One region of the Kocuria sp. KD4 genome, then DNA from elsewhere that is predicted to be linked to it. Evidence: riboswitches for the same ligand, from Rfam matches in the RefSeq annotation. Region 1 holds a riboswitch; the other holds the start of a gene.

The links. Region 1 has a riboswitch for S-adenosylmethionine ahead of HBK84_RS01390 (O-acetylhomoserine aminocarboxypropyltransferase/cysteine synthase family protein). Riboswitches for the same ligand answer to the same signal wherever they lie in the genome.
Region 2: linked by a shared signal. The riboswitch ahead of HBK84_RS09625 (hypothetical protein) and the one ahead of HBK84_RS01390 (O-acetylhomoserine aminocarboxypropyltransferase/cysteine synthase family protein) in region 1 are both predicted to bind S-adenosylmethionine.

What each region holds. Positions count from the first base shown of each region.
Region 1 covers NZ_CP050449.1:306,763-318,269, forward strand. The annotation lists gene HBK84_RS01375 (sodium:alanine symporter family protein) at 1-892, shown strand, start outside; gene HBK84_RS01380 (hypothetical protein) at 1,031-2,305, opposite strand; gene HBK84_RS01385 (CoA-binding protein) at 2,595-3,086, opposite strand; gene HBK84_RS01390 (O-acetylhomoserine aminocarboxypropyltransferase/cysteine synthase family protein) at 3,083-4,507, opposite strand; SAM riboswitch class I at 4,569-4,666, opposite strand; gene HBK84_RS01395 (succinate dehydrogenase/fumarate reductase iron-sulfur subunit) at 5,037-5,732, opposite strand; gene HBK84_RS01400 (succinate dehydrogenase cytochrome b subunit) at 5,732-6,706, opposite strand; gene HBK84_RS01405 (DUF3995 domain-containing protein) at 6,852-7,370, opposite strand; gene HBK84_RS01410 (AMP-binding protein) at 7,380-9,512, opposite strand; gene HBK84_RS01415 (ABC transporter permease) at 9,625-10,590, opposite strand; gene HBK84_RS01420 (aliphatic sulfonate ABC transporter substrate-binding protein) at 10,587-11,507, opposite strand, start outside.
Region 2 covers NZ_CP050449.1:2,134,073-2,145,579, forward strand. The annotation lists gene HBK84_RS09600 (gamma carbonic anhydrase family protein) at 1-244, shown strand, start outside; gene purH (bifunctional phosphoribosylaminoimidazolecarboxamide formyltransferase/IMP cyclohydrolase) at 391-2,001, opposite strand; gene purN (phosphoribosylglycinamide formyltransferase) at 2,059-2,652, opposite strand; gene HBK84_RS09610 (DUF308 domain-containing protein) at 2,749-3,468, shown strand; gene HBK84_RS09615 (DUF6350 family protein) at 3,579-5,375, opposite strand; gene HBK84_RS09620 (glycosyltransferase family 1 protein) at 5,494-6,657, shown strand; SAM riboswitch class IV at 6,769-6,911, shown strand; gene HBK84_RS09625 (hypothetical protein) at 6,932-7,210, shown strand; gene HBK84_RS12875 (BCCT family transporter) at 7,325-7,753, opposite strand; gene HBK84_RS12880 (BCCT family transporter) at 7,789-8,127, opposite strand; gene HBK84_RS09640 (hypothetical protein) at 8,399-11,479, opposite strand.

The DNA.
Region 1 (11,507 bases):
CATCACCGCGGCCGTGATCTTCGGCGGCATCCGCTCCATCTCCTCCGTGACGCAGATCCTGGTCCCCGTCATGGCCGTGCTGTACCTGGTCTTGGGGCTGCTCGTGGTGGTCCTGAACATCACCGCGGTCCCCGGCATGCTGCTCATGATCGTGGAGGGTGCGTTCGGCATCCGTGAGTTCGTTACGGGCAGCGTGCTCGGTGTGATCATCCAGGGCATGAAGCGCGGTCTGTTCTCCAACGAGGCCGGCATGGGTTCCGCGCCCAACGCCGGTGCGACCGCGTCCATCTCCCACCCGGCCAAGCAGGGCTTCGTGCAGTCCCTGGGGGTGTTCTTCGACACCATGCTCGTGTGCTCGATCACCGCGTTCATCGTGCTGCTCTCCAACCCCACGTTCGGCGACGAGCGCCAGGGTGCCTCCCTCACGCAGAGCGCCCTGGGCATGCAGCTGGGTGACTGGGCCGTGCACTTCCTGACCGTGGCGATCTTCCTGTTCGCGTGGTCCTCGGTGATCGGCAACTACTACTACGGCGAGTCCAACATCCGCTTCATGACCACGTCCCGTGCGGCCATGAACATCTACCGCTTCGCCGTGCTCGTGTGCGTGTTCCTGGGCGCCATACTCGCGCTGGACCTCGTGTGGTCCCTCGCGGACCTGTTCATGGCCCTCATGGCCACGCTGAACCTCATCGCGCTGTGCATGCTCGCGGGTGTCGCCGCCAAGGTGCTGGCCAACTACATGGAACAGCGCAAGGCCGGGGTGGAGCCCGTGTTCAAGGCCGGGGACGTCCCCGGGATCACCGGTCTCTCCGCCTGGGACGGCACGGACACCGTCACACTCCCCGTGTTCTGGGAACAGCGCGCCAACCAGAAGAACGGGGCGCGCCGCTGAGAGCGACCCGTACGCGGCGTCGTCGTCCCCGGCTCTTTGCAGGGGCGACGACGCCGCTGTCGTCCCCGCGCGCAGGTCGTCGTCTGTGCGCGGCGCGCGCGGACGACGCCGCTCGCGGGGACCGCTCGACGGCTGCGCTCAGCCGCGCTCGGGCGAGGGGCTCGGGGAATCGCCCGAGCCGTCCGCGAGATCCTGCTGGACCTGGGTGTCGATCGCGCCGGTGAGGGCGTCGTCGTCCGCGGGGGAATCGTGGGCCGCGTCCCGGAGCTGGTGCTCGTTGAACTCGGAGAACTCCTTGTCCTGCGCGCGACGCTTGGTCAGCAGGGCGCGGATTCGGTTGCGGCGCCCGGCCTCCACGCTGATGTCCTCGCGGTGACGGAACCACCACCACAGCATGACGACCACCAGGACCATGCCCACGTACCCGATGATCGGGTAGACCACGCTCATCAGGGTGCCGAAGCCCACGAGGCTCACCACGTAACCCACCGCGCACAGGCCCAGGAAAATCGGGACGTAGCGGTGGCGGTGGTTCACGGTGACCCGGCGACCCAGGGCGTAGAACATGCTGATGGTCGTGTTGTAGATCATCACGAACGTCACCACAACCATCCCGAGTGCGGCCCAGGGGTGCATGGTCTGGAAGAGCTGGAGCATGGGCACCTCGGAGCCGCCCACGGCATCGAAGTTCACGAGTAGGGCGAAGGCGTTCATGGCCAGAAGAACGGTGTAGACCACGCCGCCCAGCAGCCCGCCCCAGCCGGCATCGCGCGGGTTGAGGGCGTTGCCGCCGATCACCAGGGACATGGACACGCCCAGCATCAGGGCCATGCACGTGTAGTTGATCGCGGACAGCCACCACGGGCTCACGGGGGAGCCCGCCTGCACCGCGAGCTCGTGCAGCGATCCGAGATCCACGGGGAGCTTGGTCAGGGTGTAACCGAACGCCACGATCACGGCCACGAAGATCGCCGGGGTGACCGCCGAGATGATGTTGGTGACCTTGTTGACGTTGAGCAGCCCCGTGACCATCACGAGCACCACCATGATGGCCGAACCGATCCACGCGGGCAGCCCGAACTGTTGTTCCAGTGTGGAACCCGCGCCGGCGAGCATCACGATGCCCATGGCCAGCAGGGTCAGACTCACCGCGATGTCCAGGAACCGGGACACCACGGGAGATGACACGGACCGGAAGACCCGGCGGTGCTCGTCCGCCAGGAAGTAGCTGCCGATGTGGATGATCACGGCACCCGCGGCGATCATCAGGATCCCCGAGACCACCGCGCCGGCCAGCCCCCAGACACCGAACGAGATGAAGTACTGGATGACTTCTTGACCGGTGGCGAAACCGGCACCCACCAGCAGGCCCACGAAGGCCAGGGTGACTTGCAGGGTTTTCTTGGCGGACACGGGAGCAACTCCTCGGGGGTCGGACGGTTCTCATGTGGCTCGGACCACATTCCGGGCCTTCTCCACCGGTCAAGCATAGGGAGTGGGCTCGTCCGCGCCACGTGGCAGCGGCCTGCCCGTGACGTGATGATGCCGACACCTCCCGACTCAGGGGTCGGCGGAATACGCGGAGGTGGAGCATTCGACGAAGGGCGCACCCCGTGACGCAGCAGTGGCAGGTAGATCTCGAGAGCTGGGTGGCCGGTCAGCGGCGTCGGCAGCCGCGCGCCGGCGCCGTCGCGCCCCGGTCTCAGGCCAGGACCTGGCGCTTCGAGGAGATCACTCCGGTGTTGAACCCGGCCAGGTGGAGACCGCCGTGGAAGCGCGCGTGCTCGATCTTCACGCACTGGTCCATCACCACGTCCAGCCCGGCGTCCTCCGCGATGGCCGCCGCTTCCTCGTTCCACGAGCCCAGCTGCAGCCACAGGGTCTTGGCGCCCACGGCCACGGCCTCCCGAGCCACGCCGGGCAGGTCCGCGTCCTTGCGGAACACGTCCACGAGGTCCGGGACCTCGGGCAGCTCCGCGAGCGACGGGTAGGCCTTCTGGCCCAGCACCTCGTCCAGCACGGGGTTCACGAAGTACACGCGGTACGGGCTCGACGACTGCAGGTACGTGGCCACGAAGTAGCTCGCACGGGACGGCTTGTTGGACATCCCCACGATCGCGATCGAGCGCGTGCCTCGGAGGATGCCGAGCCGTTCGGGGGCGCTGGGGCCCACCCAGGTGCGTTGCGTGCTCATGCCTGTTCTCCTTCGTCTCCGGGCAGCGCGCAGGCCGCCGCACTGTTGCCCTGGTCCAGGGTGGTGCGCGCCGCGCCCGTGAGCGCGGCGGAGGGGGCGACGACGCCGCCCTCCCGGTCCCTGCCGCTGGCTGCGCTCAGTGCCTGGTCCAGGTCCCACAGGATGTCCGCGGTGTCCTCGAGACCCACGGAGATCCGGATCAGGTCCTCTTTGACCCCGCCCGCGGCGAGCTGTTCGGAGCTCAACTGCTGGTGGGTCGTGGACGCGGGGTGCAGCACGAGGGTGCGGGCGTCCCCGATGTTGGCCAGGTGTGAGGCCAGTTGCAGGCTCCCGATGAATCGGGCGCCCACCTCACGGCCGCTCAACTCGTCCGTGCCAGCCACACCGAAGGCGAAGACGGATCCGATGCCGTGGGGCAGGTACTTCTGCGCGCGTTCGTGGTGGGGGTGGTCCTCGAGTCCCGCGTAATTGACGTAGGAGATGCGTGGATCCGTGGCGAGCCACTGCACGACCTCCTGCGCGTTGGCCACGTGGGCGTCCATGCGCTGGGGGAGGGTCTCCACACCCTGCAGCAGGTTCCACGCGGCCTGCGGGGTCAGGGACGCCCCGATGTCGCGCAGCTGCTCGGAACGGAGCTTGGTCAGGAATCCGTACTCACCGAAGTTCCCCCACCACGTCACGTTGTTGTACGAGGGAACCGGTTCGGTCATGGCCGGGAACTTCCCGTTGCCCCAGTCGAAGCGGCCGGATTCGACCACCACGCCGCCCAGAGTGTTACCGTGCCCGCCCAGGAACTTGGTGATCGAGTGGATCACGATGTCCGCGCCGTGCTCGAACGGGCGGCACAGGTACGGGGTGTTGAGGGTCGCGTCCACGATCAGCGGGACACCCGCCTCGCGGGCCACCGCGGCGAGCCCCTCCAGATCGGCGATCTCGCCGGACGGGTTGGCCACGAGTTCGGTGTACACGGCCTTGGTGTGCTCGGTGATCGCAGCCTTGTAGTCCGCCGGGTCGGTCCCGGGGACGAAGGTGGTTTCCACACCGAAGCGACGCAGGGTCACGTCCAGCTGGGTGACCGTTCCGCCGTAGAGCTGGGACGAGGCCACCACGTGGTCACCCTGGCCACACAGCGCGGCGAACGTGATGAACTCGGCGGCCATCCCGGAGGACGTGGCGACCGCCCCGATCCCGCCCTCGAGGGAGGCGATGCGCTCTTCCAGGGCCGCCACGGTGGGGTTGCCGATGCGCGAGTAAATGTTGCCGTACTTCTGCAGCGCGAACAGGTTGGCGGCGTCGTCGGCGTCCTTGAAGACGAACGAGCTGGTCTGGTAGATGGGCACGGAGCGGGCGCCGTGCTCGGCGTCCGGGGTGCCGCCGGCGTGCAGGGCGCGGGTGCGGAAACCGAACTGGTGCTCGGCCATGGATGTCCTCCTCGTCGGCCGGGTACGGCTCCCGTCCGACAGCTGCCCGGGGCCGCGCAGCACTCCATCGGTCCTGGCGGTAGCACCGTGCAGTTGGCCGAGCACTGCGGGTTGCTGCGGCGTCATGGATCCAGGTCTCTCGGCCGCTCGGGATGGTGCGTCTATTGTGTCGCGCGCGTGGGTGACGGACCAAACCGTGCGGATCGCAGCCACCCGAAAGCGGGTGCGATTGATTCAGAGGGCGCGCGCCACGGGTGCCCCGCCGCGAAGGTCACGCTACAGAACAGGTTCCAGCGTTCTCTGGCCCGCAGGATCTCGGATGCCACGGTGGTCGAGGACTCACGCTCGGCGGCCCGCACCACCGCGCGTCCCGCCGGGCCGTTGCGGCTGCCCTTTCCCCGGTGGCGCAAGGGCTGACCCGCCCGTCCGCGGTTCGGCCCCCGGTCGGTGGGGCCCGCGGTGAAAGCGGTGAACTTCCCGCCTGCGGGGTCGCCGACTGCTGGTGAGCTCGCTGGCTTCGGGGCGGAACTCAGCCGTACTTCTCGGGGTCCTTCCGGCGCAGGTTCTCCCGCGCCACCGCGGTGAGGTTCTCGAGTGGCAGCCCCGCCGGGCAGACCTCCGTGCAATCGCCCAGAAGGGAGCACGGGCCGAACTCGTGCTCGGCGGCGTCGAGCACCTTGCTCGAGCGCTCGTCGCGTTCCTCGGGCGTCTTGGCGAGCGGCGGCAGTTCCTTGAGCAGCGTGCCCACGTAGAGCTGGCCCGAGCCGTTGGGGCACGCGGCCACGCACGCGCCGCAGCTGATGCACCCAGCGGTGTTCAATGCCTTCATCGCGACCGGGAACTTGGCCTCCTTGGCCACGCGCCGCAGGGCCTTCTTGTCCACGGACAGGTCCTTCTTGACCGGGAACGCTCCCGCGCGCAGGGGCTCGATGAAGATCTCGTCCCCGTCCCGGTAGGCCCTGAGCGACTGAGTGCACGAGGCCCGGTTCTTCTCCGGCCCGTGGGCCACGCCGTCCACGGTCACGCCGCACTTACCGCAGATGCCCTCGCGACAGCCGTCGTCGAAGCTCACCGGCTCTGCACCCTGGCGCTCGAGCGTCTCGTTGACGGCATCGAGCAATTCGAGCACGCTCATCTCCTCGCGGGCCTGCACGGGGTGGGCGGTCTCGAAGCCACCGGGCTCGTCCTCGCCCGCCTGGCGCCACACGTGAACGGTCAACAGCATCAGCGCACCACCTTGGTCAGTACGGCCACGGGAATGCTCACGTTCCCCAGGGCGACGACGCCGCCCACGGCCTTAGCGATCGTGTCCACCTGTCGTACCCGTCGCGCGGTTCCGGTCACCCCGGTGTCCATCGCGGCGGTCCGCAAGCCGTGGATCATGTGTCCGGCGAGCGCGGCCATCGAGGCCGTGTAGAACACCGCCACGGACGGCCGGGACAGGCTCGCCACCAGGTTGCCGTACGCGTCACCGTGGGTGTGGCTTACGGAAGCAGCAGGCCGGGCGCCCGCCGTCAGGTCCAGCACGTGGTACACCGTGAACAGTCCGAGCACCGCGCCCGTGGAGCGCATCGAGCGGGCGATGATTCGGGGGACGGAGCGGCGTCGGCCTCGGGGACGCTGACGTGGCGCGTGGCGGTCGAAGTGGCTGGCCAGGAAGGCTCCGTCGAACGCCGCTTTCCGGTACCGTTGCGTCCCGCTCGGGGCAGGCGCGGTGGGGAAACCGTTCCGTATCTTCTGAGCGGCGGCGCCCACCCGCCACGTGATGGGTCGGAGCGCATCAGCGACCGTGCGGCCCTCGGCGCTCATGGCCCGCAGCGTGAGCTCGGTTCCGGCCAACACGTGGGTCGCAGCACTTCCGGTCAACCCGATACGCACGACCCACAGCACGGAGTTGCGGGGCAGCACCGGCGCGCCCACCGTGCGAATGAACTCGGCGTATTCGTTGTAGTGGTCCCGGCCTAGGTAGACCTGCATGTTCCCGGCCATGTGCCCCACAGTGAACACGCTCAACACGGTGCCCGAGGCGGCCATGGCGAGCTTGAGGTCGGAGCTGTGGGTGTCCCCGAACATGCGCTGCCAGGCATCGCCGGCCACGGCAGCAATCCCGGCAGTGACGGACGCGTCCGCGGGGGCGGTGGCCGTGCGGGTAGTGCCGGTGACGGGTCGCTCGGTCGAGGGCTGCGCGGCGGAATTCATCACTGAGCCATCCTAGAAGTTCCTTCGGGGCATAACAGTTCGCGGGGTCACACGCGGTCATGCCCGCAGATCGGGAAGAAGCCTGGGGGGTGGTCATCCGCAGTTGGCGGCGTGGGTTCCCCGGTCGTCTCCTTCGTGCGGATGTTCACCTCCCGATAAGTGACTCACGTGTGCCGTGCGGGCGCGTCCGCGCCGGCCGGGACCGCCACAGATGGATCAGCAGCGCGGCACCCCAGACCAGGAACAGTGGATCCCACAACCATGCGTGACCGATCATGGCTAGTCGCTCGTATCCGGTGGCGGGGCGGATGAGCCCGATGAGCACGGCATTGCTGATCACCGTGTTGGTCCCGCCGTAGACCACCAGGACCACGGCACCCACCCAACTTATGGCCCGCCAGAACCGTCGCCAGGGCACCCTGTCGTAGGCTTCCGCCACTGGGATGACGGCCGCCATGAGCTTGAAAAGCGAAACCATGCCCAGCCCCAGCCCGGCGGCCAGGGGTGCCTCGTAGGACAGCCGTACCGTCCACTGCCCCACGGTGTCCAGCAACCAGTGCCCGCCCAAAGCCCAGTAGAGGCTGAATCCGGCATGCACGACTCCGGCCGCACACGCCAACCAGACCCAGCCGCGACCGCCGTGGGATCGGGGCAACAAGCTCATGTGGTCAAGCTAAGCACGCCCTGCCAAGACCTCCGCGATCGCGTTTAGCGCTTCCTCGTTCTGCAGCGAGGAACGGTCGCCCAGCTGCTCGCCCTCGTAGAGCTGGGTCAGCAGGCGGCGCGTGATCTTCCCCGAACGGGTCTTGGGCAGATCCGGAACCACGATGACCTCGCGCGGTTTGGCGATGGGGCCGATCTCCCGGGCCACGTGTGCGCGCAGCTCCTCGCGGACCTCGTCCGCGGACAGCGATTGCGCATCCGCCGTGAGCACCACGCACGCCAAAATGGCGTGGCCCGTTACCGCGTCGCGGATCGGGGTGGCCCCGGCCTCCACTACGTGGGGGTGGGTCACCAGGGCGGATTCGATCTCGATCGTCGACAACCGGTGCCCGCTCACGTTGATCACGTCGTCCACCCGCCCCAGGATGTAGAGGTCGCCCTCGTCATCGGTGCGTGCGCCGTCGCCGGCCCGGAACCAACCGCGCTCGCCGTAGGCCGCCCAGTAGGAGGACAGGTAGCGCTGCGGATCGCCCCATACCGTGCGGGCCATGGACGGGCCGATCTTGTCGATCACGGCATAGCCCTGCAGGTTGGGGCCCACTTCCTCACCGGCCTCGTCCAGCACCCGCACAGATACGCCGGGGACCGCACGCGTAGCGCAACCCGGCTTGAGGGAGGTGTGTGCTGCGGCCTCGTCGAACGTGCCGGGAGGGGCGAACTGCGGATCGTGCGGGCGCGGGGATGCGACGCAGGAGCCCGTCTCGGACTGCCACCACGTGTCCACGAAGGGCACCTCGTCGCGGCCGACCTGGGCGCGCAACCAGCGCCACGCCTCCGGGTTGATGGACTCGCCCACGGAGCCGAGCAACCGGATCGAGGAGAGGTTGTAGACCGGGGGCAGCCCCTTGGGGAACGCGCCCATGAGCGAGCGGATCAGGGTGGGTGCCGTGTAGTAGTTGGTCACGCCGTAGCGCTCGATGATCTCGAAGTGGCGGCCGTAATCCGGGGTGTTGGGCGTGCCCTCGTAGATCACCTGGGATACGCCGTTGACCAGCGGGCCGTAGATCTCGTAGGTGTGCGCAGTGACCCACGCGAGGTCCGCGGTGCACCAGTGCACGGTGGAGTCCACCTTGGCGGGGTCGTTCACGGCGGACAGCTCCTCCGGGCGCAGCACCCCGGACGCGTCGGGCACGTCCGGGAGCAGGTCGAACAGCAGGGCGTGGGTGTATGCCGTCTGCACCATGTATCCGCCCATCGTGTGGACCAGGCCCTTGGGGCTCCCCGTGGTGCCGGACGTGTAGATGATGAACAGGGGCGTCTCCGCGTCGAACGCCTCGGGCTCGTGGACGTCCGAGACGCCCGCGGTGAGCTCGTGCCACCACACGTCACGCCCGGGGGTCCACGGCACGAGTTCCTCGTCCTTGGAATGCAGGCCCCGGGTGCCGCGCGGCAGATCGGTGCGCCCGGGCCGGGACGTGCGGCGCACCACGATCACGTGCTCGATGCTGTTCTCACCGCTGCAGGCCTCGTCGGCATTGGTCTTCACGGGGACGACGGCGCCGCGCCGGTTCTGCCCGTCCGTGGTCACCAGGACCTTGGCTCCGGTGTCCTCGACCCGGAACTTGAGGGCTTCTGCGGAGAACCCGCCGAACACGAGCGAGTGGATCGCCCCGATGCGCGCGCACGCGAGCGTGATGATCACGGTCTCCGGGATGACCGGGAGGTAGATGACCACGCGGTCGCCCTTCTCCACGCCCAGTTGGAGCAGGGCGTTGGCGGCCCTGGATACCTCACGCTGCAGGTCCGCGTAGGTATAGACCAGGCGGTCCCCGGGTTCACCCTCGAAGTACAGGGCCACGTGCTGACCACGCCCGGCTGCCACATGGCGGTCCACGCAGTTGTACGAGACGTTGAGTTTCCCGCCTTCGAACCACGCGATCTCGGGCACGGTGTAAGTGGGGTTGCCGTCGTGGTCCTCACCCGTGCGCTGCGGCTTCTCGAACCGGTGAGCCGTGTGCCATGGCTGCGCCCAGTCCAGCCGCCCGGCCTGCTCGACCCAGAACTGCACCCGGGCGTCGTCGGAGATCAACGCCGGGTTCGGTGTGGGGTGAGCGGGGTCTGAGTATGAGTGCGTGCCGGTCACGAGTCCTCCTGTGATGTCGATCCGAACGGTCGGTGTCTGCAACGGCCGGGCCCCCGGTGGAACGACCGGGCCGCGGTGGAACGGCGGGCGCCGGCGGGAACCGGGCGGGTTGTCACCTGGTTCCGGCCACGCTCCAGCGCCGCTGCGTCCACCGCTCGAAGATGCCGAGCAGGGCGTCCGTGAGCTTGCCCAGCACGGCCAGCAACACGATCGCGAGCAGCAACCGGTCCGTGCGGCCGTTGTTCTGCGAATCGGTGAGCAGGAATCCCAGGCCCATGGAGGAACCCAGCAGTTCCGCGGCCACCAGGAACAACCACGCCTGGGCCAGGGCCAGGCGCAGCCCGGAGATCACGGAGGGCAGCACCGCGGGCAACTGCACGGTGGTGAAGAGCTTGACCCCGCGCAGCCCGAAGGACCGTGCGGCTTCGATCAGGTGCCGGTCCACGTGGCGCAGCGCGGCGGACACCGTGGTGTACACCGGGAAGAAGGCGCCGATTGCCACCAGGGTCACCTTGGAGTTCTCCCCGATCCCGATCCACAGCAACAGCAGCGGCACCCACGCGAGGGACGGCACGGCGCGCAGCGCGCCGATCGTGGGCGAGCCGATGGCCCGCGCCCACGGGGAGAGCCCCAGCAACGCGCCGAGCAACAGCCCGAGCCCACTGCCGATCAGGAAGCCCACGATCACGCGCTGCGTGGAGATCCCCACGTGCAACCACAGGTCACCGCTGCGCAGCAGCTCCCATCCCGCGGCGAGCACCGCAGACGGGCGCGGCAACTGCACGGGGGAGAAGGTCCCGTTCGTGGAGAGGGCGTGCCACACGAGCACCAGCAGCACGGGCAGGACGATCCCGATCAGCCCCAGGGCCCAAGGATTGCGCAGCGCGCTGGGACGCGTGCGGGAATCCGCCGCGGCAGGGGTGTCTGATGGGGGTGCGACGTCGCCGGGTGCCACCGCGCCCGCCTCGTGGCGTCCGTTGTCGTCGGACAGTGTGGCCACCGCAGTGACGCCAGCTGCTTCGGAGGACGCGCCGTCCGAGGACCGCGGTGCGGCGGAGGAGGTGTCGTGAGTGCTCATGAGGACTGCTTCCCTTCGATCACCTGGGCCACGGCGGCCGCATCGGCGTGTTGTGCGTAGTGCTGCTCCACGATGTTCGCGAGCGCCTCGTCCACGTCCTGCTGCGAGGAGACGTCCCCGGATTCCACCAGGATGGGCCCGACCCTCTCGAGCACCGCGAGCTGTTCGGGGCCCGGAACGGGGTCGATGTCCAGGTGGGTGCGCTGCCAGACCCGCCGGGCGGTGTCGCGATCGATGCTCGCGCCTTCCGCGAGGGTCGCGATCCCCTCCTCCGGGTGCTGCAGCGCCCACTGCCGCGCGTAGGCGTACGTGTTCACCACGTCCTGCGCACCCGTGGGATTCAAATGCAGGAACACCTCCCGCGCGTTGAGGAACCCGTACGTGTTGAACTCCAACTGCCGGTGGAACAGCACGTCCCCCGCCTTCTCCGCGGCGGCCATCACGGGGTCCAGCCCGGACCATGCGGCCACCTGACCGGTGTCCAGCGCGGTGCGCCCGTCCGCGTGCTGCAGGTTCACCACGGTGACGTCCTGTGCGCTCATGCCCGCCGCGCCGAGGGACTGCAGGAGGAAGAAGTACGGATCCGTGCCCTTTGTCGCGGCCACGGACGTGCCCGCGAGGTCCGCCACGGTGCGCACGGGGGAGTCCGGGGTGCGCACGAGCGCGGACCACTCGGGCTGTGAGAACAGGTCGATCGTCCTGATCGGCGAGCGGTTGGCACGTGCGAGCAGTGCGGCGGAACCTGCCGTGGAGCCCACGTCCACGACCCCGGCGCGTAGCGACTCGTTGGCCTTGTTGGAACCGGCCGAGTACACCCACGTCACGGTCTGGCCGTGGGCCCCGGCGACCTTCTCGAGCCAGCCCTTGGCCTTGATGATCAGGGACAGCGGGTTGTAGGTCGCGTAGTCCAGGTAGAT
Region 2 (11,507 bases), 980 kb from region 1:
GGAGGACGACGTCCTCGTGGGGATGAACGCCACCGTGCTCAACGGCGCCGTGGTGGGCCGCGGGAGCCTGATCGCCGCCGGGACCGTGGTACTCGAGGGCGAACGCATCCCGCCCGGTTCCCTCGTGGCCGGGGTCCCGGGCAAGGTCCGGCGGGAGCTGTCCGTGGACGAGCAGCATGCCGTGAGTCGCAACGCCCAGAACTACATCGAGCTCTCCCGGGAACACCGCGCCATGTTCTCCTGAGCCCGCCTGGACAACCGCAACACACGACGACGCGCGGCCCCGGAAGCCCGGGGCCGCGCGTCGTCGTACGCCGGGTGAAAACGCGGTAGCCCGGCGGGAGCGGCTCAGTGAGTGTCGCCCAGTGGATGCGGCTCGGTGGATGCCGCTCAGTGGAAGAAGTGCCGCGCCCCCGTGAGGTACATGGTCACGCCCGCGGCCTGGGCCGCCTCGATGACCTCCTCGTCACGGATGGAACCGCCCGGCTGCACCACGGCGCGCACGCCCGCGTCCAGGAGCACCTGCAACCCGTCCGCGAACGGGAAGAACGCGTCCGACGCCGCGACCGCACCGCGGGCACGTTCGGCGTGATCCTCGGCGAGCGTGTTCGCCCGCTCCACGGACAGGCGGCACGAGTCCACGCGGTTGACCTGGCCCATGCCGATGCCCACCGAGGCGCCGTCGTTCGCGAGCAGGATCGCGTTGGACTTCACGGCTCGCAGGGAACGCCATGCGAACTCGAGGTCCGCCAGGGTCTTCTCGTCCGCGGCGTCACCCGAGACCAGGGTCCAGTCGGCAGGGTCGTCGCCCTCGGCGTCGAGGCGGTCGGCCTGCTGGAACAGTGCGCCGCCGGAGATCCCGCGGTACTCCAAGGGATCGCGGCCGAAGCCCTCGGGCAGCGCGAGCAGGCGGATGTTCTTCTTGGCCCCGAGGATCTCGAGCGCCTCCGGCTCGAACTCGGGGGCCACGACCACCTCAGTGAAGATGGGCTTGAGGTTGCGGGCCATGTCCGCCGTGACCGTGCGGTTGGCCGCCACGACACCGCCGTACGCGGAGAGCGGGTCGCACGCGTGGGCCTTGAGGTGGGCGTCCGCAATGGGGTCCTGCGCGCCGGGGGTGGCCACGGCCACGCCGCACGGGTTGTTGTGCTTGACCACGGCCACGGCGGGCTCGTCGTAGTCGAATGCGGCGCGGACGGCGGCGTCCGCATCCACGTAGTTGTTGTAGGACATCGCCTTGCCGTGCAACTGCTCGGCCTGCGCGATCCCGGGCGCCGCGGCGTCGTTCGTGTAGAGCGCGGCCTTCTGGTGCGGGTTCTCGCCGTAGCGCAGGGACTCCGCGCGCTGCAGCGCGAGACCCGCGTACGGGGGCCAGAAGTTCGCCTCGGGGTCGTGGTCGAACTGCTGGGCGGTCCACGTGGCCACGGCGGTGTCGTAGGCCGCGGTGTGGGCGAACGCCGCCGCCGCGAGCTTCTGCCGGGCCGCGAGGTCGTAACCGCCCTCCTGGGCCGCGCGCACCACGTCTGGGTAACCGGCAGGATCCACGACCACGGAGACCGCGGCGTGGTTCTTGGCGGCCGCGCGCACCATGGACGGACCACCGATGTCGATCTGCTCCACCACGGCGTCCTGCTCCGCACCCGAGCGCACGGTGTCCTGGAACGGGTAGAGGTTCACGATCACCAGGTCGAACGGCTCGATCTCGAGCTCGGTGAGCTGATCCATGTGTTCCTGCTTGCGCCGGTCCGCGAGGATTCCCGAGTGCACGCGCGGGTGCAGGGTCTTGACCCGCCCGTCCAGGCACTCCTGGAACCCGGTGACCTCGGAGACCTCGGTCACGGGGACCCCCGCGCCGCGGATGGTCCCGGCGGTGGAACCGGTCGAGACGATGCTCACGCCGGCGTCGTGCAGCCCTCGCGCGAGCTCCTCCAGACCGGTCTTGTCGTACACGGAGATCAGTGCGCGCTTGAGCGGCACACGGTTCAGGTCGGCAGTGTTCACGAGCTCTCCAGTGGGGACGAGGGTACGGACGGTAGGCGGGCCGGAGCCCGGTTCAGTCTACGACCGGGGCAGATCGGGGTCGGTGCTCGTGACGTCCCAGCTCAGTTTCGCCAGCGCGTTGACGAGCAGGGTGCGCTCGGCGGATTTGATCCGCTCGTGCAGCACGGCCTCGGTATCGTCCTCGGCCACGGGGACCGCGACCTGGGCCAGGATGGGTCCGGCGTCCACGTCCGCGACAACCTCGTGCACCGTGGCGCCCGTGACCTTCACGCCGTAGGCCAGGGCGTCCCGCACGGCATGGGCACCGGGGAAGGACGGCAACAAGGACGGGTGCGTGTTGATGATCCGGCCCGGGAACACGGACACGAACTCCGCGTCCACGATCCGCATGAACCCGGCGAACACCACGCGGTCGGGGTGGTAGGACGCCACGCGTCGTTGCAGCGCACGGTTCCACTGCTCCCGGTCCGGGTACTCGGACAGCGGCACCACGAAGGTGTCGATGCCCGCGGCGCGCGCCCGGTCCAGACCGGCGCACTCCAGGTCCGCACCCACGGCGGCGATATCCACCTCCACGTCCCCCTGGTGCAGGGCGTCGATCATCGCCTGCAAATTCGTACCGGAGCCCGAGACCAGAACCACTAAACGCATGGGCCCACTCTATCCAGCGAGGCTGCCTCGATGGCGCCGCGGCGGTGCCGCACCCGCGGCGCTGCTCGGTCCGTCGGCTCGCCTACAGTGGTGGGTATGCACGATTCCCGCCACCGGAGCACGCCGCCCCACGCCACGCACTCGATGGGTTCGACCTCCGGCGGCTCCCCTTCCGGGGGTTCCCACTCAGGGGGACCGCACTCCGGCGGCCCGCAGCACCGTGGCCCGCACGCCGGCGACCCGCGCGGTGAGAAGCCCTCACCTCGCGGCCCCCAGTCCGGGGACCCCTCCGACGGCGACGGCGCTCGGCTCCGGTTCGCCGCGGTGGCCGCGGCCCTCGCGGTGCTCGCCTCCGCACTCGTGGTGGGTGACGTGTGGTCCACCGTGGCGGGGCTCGTACTCGCCATCGCCGGGATCGTGCTGGGCATCATCGCGCTCGCGCGCTCCCGCGGTTCGTCCTCACGGGTCCTGATCACGGTGCTCGCGGTGTTGGCCATCGTGTGGGGTGTGATCAATGCGCTGGGCGGTGGCACCCGATTGCTCGTGTGGCCGGCCACCCAGGTCTACCAGGAATGCACCGAGCGGGCCCTCACGCTGTCCTCGACCAGCCGGTGCGAGCAACAGCTCAACGACAACGTGTGGAAGCACTTCTCCGGTGCGCCCCTCGAGACGGGTGCGCCGCAGGACGATCCGACGGCCACCGCCACGCCTGAGGCCTCCCTTGTCACGCCCACGCCGAGCGCCTCGAACCCTGCCCCTTCAGGGAGTGCTACACCGGGAGCGACCTCGCCGACCTCCGCCGGTCCCGGGTCCTGAGACGCCCGTTCCCAGCGAGTCCATTGCTATCGGGAGCGGTTCGTCATCGGCCCAGTCCCACGTCCTGGGACGCCCGAGCCCGTCGGCGCCAGGAGCGGATCATCGTCGTCTCAGTCCCGCTCGTCGTCGAGGGCGGCCAGCCGCGCGGCCTTGCGCTTCTCGGACCTGCGCTGCGCACGACGACGCTTGGCCTCCTCACGGCGGGACAGTCCCGGTTCGTCTGCCGATCGTCCCACGGCCGTGGACCCGCCGCGGGGCTGGGACTCCCGCTCGGGCTCGGCGGCAGCGCGCGACGCGCGGCCCCGGAACAGACCCCGGACACCCCGAGCCGTGACCTCGCCGTCCGGGACGGCCGCCCCGGATCCAGGACGGCCACCGGGTGCCGTGCGAGCATCCTGCCCGGCGCCGGGGCCGGAAGCCGAGCGGGAACTGTGCACAGCGCCAGCGGCGGGCAGGGCGTCGTGGTGGGCCACAGCGGCGTCGTCCTCCGGGGCCGAGGAATCCGGCACGGGGAGCTCGTCCGCCTCGGCGCGGGAGCGGGAACGGTAGCCCTCGCGTTCGAGCCAGGGCCCGGCCAGGCACCCCACGGTGGCGCCCACCGCGAGTTCGGCACCGAGCCACAGGAACACATGCCACGCGTGCGGGCCGATGTCCGTGAGCCTGCCGATGCCCAGCGAACCGCTGGAGAGCCACGCGAGCGCGGTCACGAGGCCCGCCCCCACCGCGGCCATGAACACCGCCGTGAGCACGGTGGAGAGCACGAACGTGATCCAGCGCAGGGGCAGGCGGATGGCCATCCAGTCGTCCAGGTGGTTCTCACCCTCGCGGCAGAACCACCACCCCGCGAGCAGACCCGCGAGCACGGGCAACCCCAGGACCGCAGGGGCGTACAGCCACGGGTCACCGGTGGGCAGCGCGGCGAGCGCCGGGAACTGCGGCAGCGGTCCCAGCGTGCTCTGGAACGGCGACACCAGGGTCCCGGTGCCCAGCGAGAAGCCGGCACCGGTGGCCCACGTAAGCGCCCACACGACCATGTTGGGCAGGTACCCGAACTGCAGTGCCGTCAGGGCGGTGTCCCCCGCAGCGCCGGTACCGAGGTCCTGGTAGACCGTGATCACGCGGTCCCAGTTCCACGCGAGCGCCACCACGAACAACAGGGCACCGGCCGCCACAGCGGTGACCGCGGCGAGGAAACCGGCGCGGATCACGGCCCACACGTAGGAACCGGCCCAGCGTGAGTGCTGGCTCGTGCGCTGCAACCAGGACGCGACGTCGGCCCCGAGCACCGCGGCGAGCGAGCGCGAAGCGCTCCACCCGCCCACGAGGGTGCCCAACCCGGCCGGGACCAGGGGCAACAGGGCGGCCGCCACGAGGTCCACCGAGACTTGTTCAGTGCGGCTGAGCCAGCCCACGAGGGCCCCGAAGAGCGCGTACGCGAGCATCCCGGCGAAGAACGGGATCAGGAACTGACCGCGCCAGCACGCCCGGGCGATCCGGCGGCCCGCGATCACCGCGAGGCCGAACGGGATCAGCGTGAGCCCTAGAGGCACGAGCGTGACCGTCCCGCCACCGTCCAGCGACAGGCCCTGGATGGCTTGGATCGTGAGGGGCACGCAGTGCGCGAGCAACCAGACCTGACCGGCGAGCTGCAGGCTCCCGCCCGCGCCCAGGGTCGCGAAGCCCCCCGCAGCCCATACCGCACCCAAGAGCACGGTGCCCAGCAACAGGCCCACCACGGCCACCGCGAGCAGCTCGATCACGCCCTGCAGCGCGAGCGGCATGGGCAGTCCCGGGGAGTCGTCCGGTTCGGGGCGGGGCACGTCGGCGGCGCGCACGGGGGACGAACCGTGCGACGTGAAGCGGTCGCGTACGCCCGAGACCACGCCGGGCAGTGAGGGAAGTTTCATCACCGGACATCTTTTCACGTTCACCCGCGCACCACGGGCAGCGAAGTTAGCCCGGACTTCACCTGCGGGCCACCCCCGGGTGACTCCCCCGTGAGGCGCCGGGCCCACAGTGGGAACCGTGAGAATCGCATTGGTGGCCGAACAGTTCCTCCCCCACGTCAACGGTGTCACTCATTCGGTGATCCGCGTCCTGGAACACCTGCGGGATCACGGGCACGAGGCCATGGTGATCGCCCCCTCCTACGAGAAGACCCTGTTCCTGGGCTCTGTGGACCACGTGGACGGCGTGCGGATCGAACGCATCCCGTCCCTGCCGCTCGCGGGCTATCCCGAGGTCCGCGTGGCGAGCTGCACCGTGAGTCGCATGCAGCGCATCCTGGCCCGTTTCGCCCCGGACGTGGTGCACGTGGCGTCCCCGTTCGTGCTCGGGTGGCAAGCCATCCAGGCCGCCAAGGGTCTGGGTCTGCCGTGCGTGGCCGTGTACCAGACGGACGTGCCCGGTTACGCCGCACGCTACGGTGCATCCGTGCTGGAGACCGCCATGTGGTCCCACGTGCGTGCGATGCACAACAGCTCGACCCTCACGCTCGCTCCCTCCACGGCGTCGATCAGCCAGCTCCACGAGCACGGCGTCCAGCGGGTGCACATGTGGCGCCGCGGCGTGGACACGAGCCGGTTCCGTCCCGCGCTGCGCGATCACGCGTGGCGCGAGCGCGTGGGCGGCGGCAAGCGACTCGTGGGATACGTGGGGCGGTTGGCCCCCGAGAAGCAGGTCGCGGACCTCGCCGCGATCGACGCCCTGCCGGACACCCGGCTCGTGATCATCGGTTCCGGCCCCGGGAAGGAGTCGCTGCGCTCGGTATTGCCCAACGCGCACTTCGAGGGCTTCCTCACGGGCACCGAACTCGCCACGGCCATGGCGTCGCTGGACGTGTTCGTGCACCCCGGTGAGCACGAGACGTTCTGCCAGACCATCCAGGAAGCCATGGCCTCCGGGGTCCCAGTGGTGGCCGTGGGCCGCGGCGGCCCCCTGGACCTCGTGGACTCCTCGCGCAACGGGTGGCTCTACGCCCCGGGTGACCTGGCCGGGTTGCGCGAGCGCGTCCGGGACCTCGCGGGCGACGACGCCAAACGCCTCGCCTTCGCGCGCACCGCCCACCAGTGCGTGCAGGAGCGCACGTGGGGTGCCGTGTGCGAGCAGTTGCTGGGCCACTACGAGCGCGCTCGCACGGTCACCTCCCGGATGCGCGGTACGCGCGGGGCCGGCCTGCGCACCCCGTGAGAAACGCCGCCGGGTGCCAGATGTTACTCAACAGAAGCTTGATTAAGTTTTGATGACATTCTCGGTCCGCGCCTGGCTGGTCCCCCGAATCCACGGATAGGCTCGAAGCAGCTTCACGAGATGCGCCCGCGCAACGACAAGGACGTCACCGCGCGCCCAGAGCTCCAACTCGGCGTACGCCAACCCTCGGTTCAGGGGTGGATTGGATGACGAAGCGGCCGGGGCCACACGTGTGGTTCCGGCAAGCGACCGGAAAAATCAGAGGCCCGACATCATGAACACGACAACCCAGAAATCCCACCCCGACACCCGCGAACAGTGGGTGGACGTCACCGTTCAGGCGGACCCCGCCCGGCACGTGGTGTCCATCACGGGATCGGACGGTCACGAGCACGAGTACTTCGCGGACGACGCCCGTGAGGTCGCACTCGCCGCACAGCACACACGGGGGCGCGGCCAGTGGTGCGCCAAGTACAGCAGACTCCTGGTCCCCGGAGCGTCCCGGGTGACCGGCGGGGTGTCCTTCTACAAGCTGGAGCCCTTGCCCGCGTAGTCCTCACGAGCACGGTCCCCGCGACCGCGAACTCCACGATCGGGTGTGGCCCGGGTCCGGACGGACCCGGGCCACACCCATGTTCTCAGCCTGCTCGGTTCTTGGCGGCCGTGCTCACCGGGCGGTCGCGTCCCGGTCCTGGGCGATCAGCTCGGCGGCGCGTTCACCGATCATGAAGACCGTGATCTTCGGGTTCACCGTCACGAGCTCGGACATCACCGAGGCGTCTGCCACGCGCAATCCGCTCACGCCCTTGACGATCGCATCCAGCAGGAACGCCGTGCGCCCGGTGATGAGCACGTACAGCATGAGCCCGATCGCCAGGATGATGCTCTGCTCGGAAAGCCGCCGGATGCCCTTGTCCACGCCCAAGACGCACGAAGCCACCGCCATGAAGACCCCCAGGGCGGTCAGTGCCGACGGCACCGCCAGGTTTTCGGGGACGCCGAACAGGTAGCGCAGTCCGAAGTTCAACTGGACCACCCCGATCCCCAGGGACGCGGCCACCCCAAGGATGGTCCCCAGCAGCGCCGCGGTGTCCACGGCGTCGCCGGCGGCACCGTGGATCCGGCACCCGATCAGGGGTAGAGAGCGGAGCGGATGCTCAGCGGCATGCCGAAGCCGTAGGCGAAGTAGCCGAAGGCCATGCCCATCAGGGCGTACATGGCCCACCCCGTGAACAGGTTGAACTGGGGTTTCGCGTGGTCCGGGCCCATCTTGATCGTGCCGTGCCTGCTGTCCGCGACCAGGATCACGAGAGCGGCCGTGAGGATGTAGAACCACCCCAGCCGGGAGGCGACCCACGCGACCACGCCGCCGATCACGGCGTCAGCGTGCTCGGGTGCCTCCGTGGCCCAGGCGGACGGCGAGACATGCAGGGTTGCCGCGGCAACGAAGACCCGCCAGTTGACGGGCAACCGGGGTGGCGCAGAGCGAGGGGCCCGGACGGGGCGGGCGGATCCGCGACGGGCGACGAGCCCGGGCGTGGGTGACGGATGGACGAGGAATCGTGTGTGGTCACGTCGGGGATGCGGGTCGGACGTCGGACGACCCGGGGTTGAGGCGCCTTACTACCAGCCGTTAGTCATGGCACGCCACCTCACTTTAGGAAAGGGCCGCGCAGCGGCCGAATGCAGCCGCGCGGCCCCACGAGTACACCCCCCCCCCCGCTCGCCCGGGGCGGCACTGTCAGCCCAGCAGCTTGGCCACGAGGGCGCTCGCGAACTCCTCGGAGACATCCCCGTAGTTCAGGGAGAAGTCCTCGTCCACGAGCGTGGGCAGCAGCCCCGAGCACAGCACCGTGGCGCGCGCGTACAGCCCCGGCAGGGCGGCACCGATGGGCACGGAGAGCAACCGCAGCTCGGGATCGTAGCTGACCAACGCCGTGCCGGTATCCCGCGCCGCGAGGTGCTTGCCGAGCCCCGAGGACACGGGACGGGCGTGACCCGAGACCACGTCCTCCGCGGTGCGGTACGCGTAGCGCGTCTTGTGGTGGTGGTTGATCCGGTACAGCCCCGCCTGGTTGCGGTCGTCCGTGGCCTCCCACGTGGCGTCCGCGGGCACGAAGCGTTCCGCGACCCCGTTGTACTGCATCTCCTTCAGTGGCAGCCCGGCGACGACCGAGGACAATGGGGGCAGGGTGTCGAGCATGACGGGCCCGGCGTCGTAGACCACGTCGCACAGCCCCTCGGGCAGCAGCTTGCTCAGCGCGTCGAGGTCCACATCCTGGAGCATGGTGGTCGCGTGGTCCTCCGGGGACAGCACCACGACCTCACCACCCTGGGCCCCGACCGCCTGCGTCACGGCGTCCTCTTGGTCGGTCTTCCACCCGCCCGTGAGCAGGATGGAGCCGTCCACGAGCTGGGTCAGGGCCGGGGAGCACACCTGCCAGCGGCGCACCGTCCAGTTCTCGTCCCGGATCACCTCGAGGAAACCGAGGGCCTGCAGGTGACCCACGAACCATTCCTCGAAGCGCTCGGAGTCCTCGAGCTGGCGCGCCACGATGGACAGGCTCGACCGCTTGCCGCCACCCAAGAACGTGAGGATGTCCTTGAACGGCGCCCAGGACCCCGGGTACTCGCCCTCGTCCGGGCCGATGAACTGCAGTGCCTCGACCGAACCCGTCTGACCCACCGCCGAGAGCTTGGTGAGCCGGCCGGGGTAGCGCTTGGTGAGCCCGCAGAACTTGCAGCGCCCGAACACCCACGGCGCCTTGGCCTTGGGATCCATGGGGGGCAGGATCACTTTGTGCTTGCCCGTGACCATGCAGGACACGTCCGGGGCCTCGGGCAGCTCGTTGCTGCGCTCGGGGAACATCTGCCCCTCGGCGGACTCCCACCCGGCGACCTCGGGCACGGGGACCTCGTCCACGGTGGCCTCGTGGGGGTCCATGTTGTCGAACGACCCCTGGACGTACTCGTCCGGGATCTCGTCCCGCGTCACCGCGGTGACGGGCCACAACGGTTCCTCCGCGACGTGGACCATCTCACCGTCGTAGCCCAGGGAGCGTTGAGTGATGTAGTAGGAACTGTCCCGCACGCGGAACTCGAGGCGCTGCTTCACGGTGCGCCCGGAACGCAGCACCAGCGTGTAGTCGTTGGGCTTGAGGTGGCCGTCCTCGCGGGCCAGATCGGTCCCGCCCAGGCTCACCTGGAACGGTGGCACCCGGGGTGCGGTGAGCTTGGTGCTCATGAGCTTGAACGAGTGCGGGTTGCGCCACTCGCACTCCACGGACAGGGGGTCGTCGCTGTCCGATGTCACGGTCAACTGCGGGGGCCGCAGGGCCGAGAACCGGTCCACGTCCCCGGGGATCCGCAGCCCGCCGGACAGGGTGATTGCGGGGACCAGGCGGGGTACCAGGGCCGAGAAGTTGTCGTTGACGGTCAGCGCGGGGTCACCGGCACGCAGCACCTGGACGTCGTCGAAGAGCACCCAGCCCTCGCAGACCCCGTTCTCCCCCGGGCCCACCACGCGGTAGTCGGGAGAGGCCGAATCGTCCAGGATCGCGCGGATCTGATCCACCCATTCAGGTTGATCGCGCACCATGATCCGGCACGGCCACGCCGCGGGGACGTGGTCCACGGAGATGAACGTGTCCGAGTACGCGTCCTTGGCGAAGACCACCACGGGCCGCGGATTACGCGTGAGGGTGAGCTCCCCCGCGGTGATCTGCAGCTGCCCGGACAGCAGCGTGTCACTCGTCATGCGGGCGTTGTACGCGGAGATCCCCAGGAACGCGTCCCCGATGTAGGACAGGAACATGGTGCGCGGGCCGACCGTGGTCGCGAGATCCACCTCACGACCGGGCACCAGCCGCTTGGGCACCACGAAACCGAGTTCGTAGATGGGGTTGCCCACGTAGTCCGTGCCGTCCGTGAGGGACAACCCGGGGCTGCGCGAGCCCAGGTGCCGCGTGCCGCGGGCGGCGGCAGCGGCATCGTCGTCGGGGGCGGACTCCCACGCGTCCAACTGGGCGAGGGCGACCTGCAACGCGGGATCGCGCGTGAGGGGGTTGGTCCAGATGCTGCGCAGGCTCTTGGGCACATCGGTGTCCGCGATGTCGAGCCAGAAGTCGATGTAGATCCCGAGCTCCGCCGCGCTCATCCCCTGCGCCGTGGTCAGTTCGAGGTCCTCGAACATCTGGTGCAGTTGCCGCAGCTCGGACGGGCCGAACAGGGTCTGGGACAGAGCGAGGCCCACGGGACGGTGGTTCACGGCGTACGCGGACGGCAACCCGAGTTGGCCGTCGAAGGCCTCGAGCCAATAGCGCAGCGCGTCCCAGTAGGTCTCGGAGTCCTTGCGCACCGAGGTCTCGAGCGCCTTGACGTTGTCCTGGCCCGCTTGCAGCAACACCGCGAGCGGCAGGTAGAACGTGGACACGGACTTCTTGCCCGTGCGCGCCGCGAGCGCGGACATGTGCCGCCCGGCCAGGGCGAACAGGGCCAACAGCGCCACGATGGGCGGCGGGCCGATCCTGGTGAGGTCCTCGAGCTGGCGCCGGGACGTCCGGTACCACGCCTCGGTGAGCTTGTTGAACGCGTCGAACACGGACCGGCGGGAGCCGTCCGTCACGAGCAGCGGCGTCACGGAGTCGGCGAGCGCACGCAGCGTGGCCGGGCCGTCCAGGCCGAATTCCGAGCCGATCTGTTCGAGCATCTTCTCGTCCAGGTCCAGGTGGACCAGTTCCCCGGCCCTCCTGGGGCCGAAGAATGCCCGCGCCACGGCGTCGTTCCAGCGCAGGTACTCGACTTCCCGGGGTCCGGATGCCATTGCGTGGTCCCCCGTGTGGAAACCGGCA